DNA from 2 places in the Paenibacillus sp. MER 180 genome. Region 1 is predicted to be linked to the other one. Evidence: riboswitches for the same ligand, from Rfam matches in the RefSeq annotation. Region 1 holds a riboswitch; the other holds the start of a gene.
What was found. A riboswitch is a leader RNA that binds a small molecule or an ion and turns the genes downstream of it on or off. The one in region 1 is predicted to bind cobalamin.

Region 1 (3,490 bases):
TGCCAGCGAAGAACGTCCCCACCCTTCAATGTATATATCCCCGCGCTATAATTCGGGAATGCTCCATTCACGGAATACATCCAGCCGCTTAACGGTCCCTTATCAAATTCCCAAAGTGGATCGATGCCTTTGATATAAACCGATTTGCCTGAACCACTGTAGTCAAAGTCAATGTTTCGATCATCGAGCTCTCTTTTTAAAGCTGTGAAGGCTGTATCTCCTTCATACAATGGTATTGTTACTGGTGCAAGGATATCCCCTTGACCAACGGATCTTATTTCAACGGACAATGTCGCTGTTCCAATCGATTTAGGCAATTCCAAGCTAACTGCCAATCCATTGCTTTCCTCTTGTCCCGTTACGGCAGCTCCAAGAGCTTGAACCGTAAGTCCGCCAGTAACAGCACGGCCTTCAAAAACGAGCTTTGCTTTTTGACTATTAAGAAGTGAGATTGTTTTTAGTTTCAGTTCAGTCGTTCCTGGCTTTACTAGCCAACTGTCAATCTGCGACGCTTGAGGCGTAAATGAATCTCCCGCAAGCTGTACTTCGACCGTTGGATTTACAGCGCCCTGTTGAATAGAAGAGACTGTAGAAATCATCGGCTGACGACCATAATAGAAATAGAGGTCATCGCCATTTTTTATCTCATATGCACCTGCTCCTACAGAAGGAGCACTTCCATTCACTTTGTATTTCCAACCATCGCTACCGCCAAGTTTCCCTTCATTTTGACCAGCAACGGATGTTAGTCTTGCTTGATCCCCATTCCCCAAAGTAAGGTAGGGAATTGATGGATTGGCTTGATCCAGCGCTAGCTTTAGTGCATCCAATGCGGTGAGCTTTTTGTTGTTTGCATCCAAGGAAATTTGGTTAGGTTGATAAATGAAATCGTCAATCCCTTTGACACTAACCTGCACATTAACATGTGATTGATCCGATGGAAGCTTCACTTCCGCGAGGCGACTCCATACCGATTTTCCATGCTTGATGTCGAGCAACGCAACAAGAGCCTGCTCGGTAGCCATCCTATTTGCAGAAGAATCTGTTAATTTCCATTTGAACGATCCATCATTTTGTTGGAAGCGTGCATACGCATCGATAACTGTTCCGTTAGGCTCTTTCCACTTTGCTGACAAGACATCGTCGCCTGCAGCAACCAATCCCGATACGGATGTAGATAAGCTATTGGAATTATCTCCGGATCCCCATGTACCAACGGAATCAAACCCTCCATTGTCCAATTGGCGTTTTTTCAACAATTCCTTAGCTCGTTCAATTGCCGCATCTACCGCGCTCTGTCCTTGGTATTGACCGAGTGCAAGCAGCGCCATACCAGTAATGTCAGTATCTCCTGAGCTGCCGGTAGCTGACAGTCCATAACCTCCGTCTGCGTACTGTGCTTTAAGCAGATAATCGAGCGCTTTTTGCTTGGATGCGGCATTCCATGACCCCATATCCTGACCAAGCTTCTCACCGGCGCTTAAGGCAAGCATTGCCCAAATGTGTTTATTAACTCCACCGATAGCACCCGTTGCTGGATCTTGCTGTGCTGCCAGCTCCGCCCACAGATTCCGGTTCGTTTCCCAAGCGTGAGCCGGATTCTTTCCTAATGCAAGCAAGCCATAAATATATCGAATATGATCGGTGCCTCCTGCATTTGGTCGAAGTCTTGGCTCTTTTGTTTCCCATGTAGGTAATCTCCAAGTTCCATCATGCAAATCTTGACCCGCACTCCACAGAGCAACAAGCTCCCACCATGAATCACTTACAGCATCTTGATTAGAAGCATCCTTATAATAGTCCTTATAGTATTGAACCGTATGTTCAATCATGTTATTTAACTGAGTATTGCCCTGCCCGCTCGCCGCTCTTATGACTTGTGGCTGTACAAGAGATAACAACAATACGATACTTAGTAATGCAGACAAGCTCTTCTTCAACATTCTGTTCGTAATCATCTTCAATGTCTGATCTCCTTAATATGTCGATATGAAGGCAATAAAAAAACACCTTTCCATGTTAGAAAGATGTTAGGTAACCACTTCGATGCAGCTAAATACACTAGTAATCTCCTACTAGCAGCACGAATAAACATCCCCCTCCCATCCTCGTGAGAAATATAGAGCACTTATATGGCAGGTCTCCTGGCTTCGCATCATCGCTCGACAATCTACCTTCCCGTTAGCTCAGTTAACAGTGGATAAAAGCCTTGATTGTCAGCTCTGCGTTACAGTGGCGGGACCGCGTCGAACTCGCATCGACTTCCCTATTAAGCTGAGCATGCACAGCACCATATAAACTATTTCTATGTAATTGCGATAAGAATACGTGGTTTTATTGTAGCAAAATTTAGCATGACGGACAAAGAACTTTCTCATAGACAGCACGAAAAAAAGCGACCTACCCATTGGTAGGTACGCTTTTTGTAAACTACAAAATATTTTTAGCTCATAGCTGCCTGATCGGCACCAGCACCGCTTTCTTTCTTAATCTGCTTGCTGCGAAGCTGGCCACAAGCAGCATCAATGTCTGTGCCATGCTCCAACCGCACGCTGCAGCTAATGTTATGTTTCTTCATGACATCATAGAAGCCACGAATCGACTCCTGCTCGCTGCGCTGATACTGGCTGTGCTCATCAACTGGATTGTACGGAATTAAGTTCACATTGACCTCGTCCTGCATCTTCCATTCTTGAATCAGCTGCACCAACTCAAGTGCGTGCTCCTGCTGATCGTTCACGTCCTTCAGCAAAATATATTCCAGCGTCACCCGTTGGTTCGTCGTGTTGATGAAGTACCGAATCGCCTCCATCACCTTCGCAATCGGAATCGCGCGGTTAATTTTCATAATGCGCGTGCGCAGCTCATCATTCGGCGCATGCAAGGAAAGTGCCAAGTTCACCCGCAGATTAATATCTGCAAAGTCTTTGATCTTATTCGCCAAGCCGCTTGTTGATACCGTAATTCGTCTCGCTCCAATTGCCAGACCTTTGTGGTCAGTAACAACCCGCAAGAAATCAACGATATTCTCAAAGTTATCGAATGGCTCTCCGATACCCATCACGACGATATGGCTGACCAGATCACCCTCACCCACTGCATCCAAATGGTGCTGAACCTTCATGATCTGCTCCACAATCTCGCCGCTCGACAAGTCGCGGCTCTTCGCCAGCAGTCCGCTCGCACAGAAGCTGCAGCCGATGTTGCAGCCAACCTGAGTCGTCACACATACCGACAGCCCGAATTTGTGTCTCATCAACACCGTCTCAATCAAGTTGCCATCCTGCAGCTTGAACAAGAACTTGATTGTGCCGTCAGCCGATTGCTGCTTCACATGCTCGTTAAGCGTATGAATAACGAAGTGTTCGGACAGCAGTGCTACGCTGGCTTCATTTACTTCTGTCATATCAGCGAAATCCTTGACCCGCTTGCGATATAGATAATCCCACACTTGGGATGCCCGTGACTTCTTATGCCCCCGCTCCTCTAA
Region 2 (3,490 bases), on a different contig from region 1:
AGACAGGAACCGTAACAGAAGGGGCTCCTTCGCTTACAGATGTTGTATTGCATGATGGGAATGAAGTCGAGAAGACAGAACTCTTGACCTTACTGGCATCTGCTGAGAAGCAATCCGAGCATCCATTGGCACAGGCGATTGTGAAGGGATTGTCGGAGCAAGGGATCAGTACGGTCGAACCGGATTCATTTCGAGCTGAACCTGGATATGGAATAGCGGCTGAGGTGAATGGGCATCAGATCATTGTCGGCACACGCAGATGGATGGAGAAGAACGGGGTAGCAAGCGCAGATGCGGAGGAAGCATTGCAAGACATGGAGCAGGCAGGCAAGACGGCAATGCTTATCGCGGTTGATGGCAGCTGGAAAGGCATAGTTGCCGTTGCCGATCAAGTGAAGGCTTCTTCGAAGAAGGCCATCGAGCGGCTGCATCAAATGGGGATACGCGTTGTTATGATGACAGGAGACAACACCCGTACGGCCAGAGCAATCGCGTCACAAGTAGGGATTGATGATGTATTTGCAGAGGTGCTGCCTGAACAGAAGGCACAGCATGTGCGCGAGCTGCAGCAGAGAGGCAGTGTCGTCGCCATGGTAGGCGATGGAATTAATGATGCGCCAGCTCTGGCAGCAGCGGACATTGGGTTCGCGATCGGTACAGGTACGGATGTAGCAATGGAGACGGCAGGCGTAACCTTAATGCGTGGCGACTTGAACGGCATTGCGGATGCGATGGAGATGAGCCGCCGTACCATGCGCAACATTAAGCAGAACTTGTTCTGGGCACTTGTATACAATACGATTGGTATCCCGATTGCAGCAATCGGATTGCTTGCCCCATGGCTTGCAGGAGCGGCTATGGCCTTCAGCTCGGTATCCGTTGTACTGAATGCACTGCGGCTTCAACGCATCAAGCTGTAGCCTGACAGAATTTCACGGTAGAGATCGTGATGTTCCTAAACAGAAGGAAGCATATAATCATATCGCCGAACGTATTATGCGGTAATGATTATGCGGATCATTGACGAACTGTCAACTTTGGTGTTAACAAAAGTGGCGGCCACATGGTATGATCAAATCGGATGAAAGGTATGATTAAGGAGGTCTGAACATGCAATTACGCGTTACAGCGAAGGCAGTCGAGCGTTTTTTGGCTGATTGGGGATTCACAGCAGGAGACTCAGTACGCATATTCGTCCGCTACAGCGGATTCAGTGCTTCAGGACCTTATTCATTCGGCATCATGAAAGACAGTCCGCAATATCCAGCAGTGACGGAAGTTGTGAACGGCATTACGTTCTTTATGGAGCAAAATGATGTATGGTTCTTGGATAATCGTGAATTGACGCTAGATGAGAAAGGCGAAGATATTGTCTTTCTGCATGAAGGAATGGTCATCTAGCGCATCAACCCGTAATCATCAATAGGCGAGCCGAGAGGCTCGCCTATTGTGCATGGATAGACGCCTAGTGAATCGGAGTTTAATGAAGATAAGGTCACAGCTCCGGTATTTGTTTATTTTGGTTAGAGATGAGAAAAAATCCTTGTCATTCGTTCTGGTTAGATATATAATCGTTCTCAATTGGGGGAAGCGTGACTGCGACTTTCAATGCAATTGAATATGAGGAAACAGGTGCTTTGGGTAACGTCGAAGCTTAATAGGGAAGCCGGTTGGAAATCCGGCGCGGTCCCGCCACTGTGACAGTTGAGGTATTGCGAGAGAGCCACTGGTCGTAATCGATCGGGAAGGCTGCAAAGGCCAATGAAGCTGAAGCCAGGAGACCTGCCTGTTTTGACAACACTGTTCGTACCTACGGGAGATAGGGAAGTGTTCGTAAGCATGGATATCGGTTTTCGATTCCTCTTAGCATGAGGGTAGTATGCTAATGAGACGGAAGGATCGATTTATTCCACTATGACTTCATGGACGTTTACGAGACATTTCTGTTGTTGGACAGGAATGTCTTTTTTGCATATTGGGATGCAATGAAAATTTCTGAAGTCTGAGTGATAAAGTCACATATGGTGGGGTAGAGCGTTCAACTGCAATCTTAATTCCGTGTTAAGCGATAGAAATTGTACAACTATATCCCGTACGGCAAATTGACTCATGGAGAGGGGCAGTATGATGACCGTTCATTCAATCAAGACAAGCACAGCAGGTTACCCTCGGATCGGATACGACCGGGAATGGAAGAAGGTATTGGAGCAATATTGGGCTGGGAACAGTTCTGTTCAGCAGCTGGAAGAAGAATTGGCGCGCATCAATGATGTTCGGCTGAAGACGATGCAGGACGCTGGCATTGACCTGATTCCAGTAAATGATTACTCCTGGTATGATCATGTGCTTGATATGACAGCCACATTCGGATTGATACCGTCACGGTTTGCATATGACGGTGGAGAAGTGAACGCAGATTTGCTGTTCGCCTTGGCTCGCGGTACACAGGATGCGGTAGCTTGCGAGATGACGAAGTGGTTTAATACGAACTATCACTACATTGTGCCGGAATGGGAAGGCAAGGCGCCGCAATTGACGGTCAATCGCCCGTTGCAAGCCTATCGCCAAGCGAAGCAGATTCATGGCATTGAAGGTAAGCCAGTCATCATCGGGCCATATACTTATGTCCGCTTTATTAAAGGGATTAAACCGGAAGAGCGCCTGAACGTTCTTCGCCAATTCGTAGGGGTATACGGACAGTTGCTTAGCGAGTTGGAGGGTGAAGGTGTGCAGGCTGTGCAATTGGATGAACCTGCATTCGTGCTGGAAATGCCAAGCGAGCATTGGGCTGCTGTGAAGGAAGTCTATGCCGAATTGCGCAAGGCAGCACCAAGCTTATCATTATGGGTTCAGACCTACTTCGATGCGGTGTCCGACTACGAAGCGTTCGTGTCGCTTCCGGTGGATACGCTCGGATTAGACTTTGTTCATGATAGAGGGAGAAATGAAGCAGCGCTTCGTCAATTCGGATTCCCTGCGCAGAAGCAGCTTGCTGTCGGCATTATTGATGGCCGCAATATTTGGCGTACGGACTTAGCGGCTGCTGCAGTATGGCTGGAGTCTGTGGAAGGGATTGTACCGAAGGAACGCTGGATTATTCAGCCATCATGCAGCCTGCTTCATGTACCACTCACGGCGGCGCGGGAAACTGAGCTGTCAGCACCAGTGCGCGAGGCATTGGCGTTCGCGGATGAGAAGCTGGAGGAGACTGCCCTACTTGCTCGTCACTTCGCAAGCCCGAGTGAAGAGACGCGTGCAGCATTAGCAGAGAGCGGTGCTCGTGTTCAAGCATGGCGGACAGAACCATTAAGACAGCGTCCACAAGTCGTTCAGGCGTTGGAAGAACTGCTTCGTGCAGAAAAGGAAAAAGGAATTGAACGTCTTCCATTCGAGGAACGCAAGGAGCTTCAGCGCAAGCGCTGGCCATCGCTGCCGCTCCTGCCGACCACAACGATTGGCAGTATGCCGCAAACTGCGGATATCCGGCGCG

Region 2: another riboswitch for cobalamin. It lies ahead of metE (5-methyltetrahydropteroyltriglutamate--homocysteine S-methyltransferase); the one in region 1 lies ahead of M3661_RS01700 (DUF4430 domain-containing protein).

What each region holds. Positions count from the first base shown of each region.
Region 1 covers NZ_JAMAVT010000001.1:411,847-415,336, forward strand. Annotated here, with positions in the region: gene M3661_RS01700 (DUF4430 domain-containing protein) at 1-1,958, opposite strand, end outside; cobalamin riboswitch at 2,118-2,310, opposite strand; gene rlmN (dual-specificity RNA methyltransferase RlmN) at 2,444-3,490, opposite strand, start outside.
Region 2 covers NZ_JAMAVT010000009.1:86,385-89,874, reverse strand. Annotated here, with positions in the region: gene M3661_RS15885 (heavy metal translocating P-type ATPase) at 1-920, shown strand, start outside; gene M3661_RS15880 (HesB/YadR/YfhF family protein) at 1,111-1,401, shown strand; cobalamin riboswitch at 1,614-1,804, shown strand; gene metE (5-methyltetrahydropteroyltriglutamate--homocysteine S-methyltransferase) at 2,128-3,490, shown strand, end outside.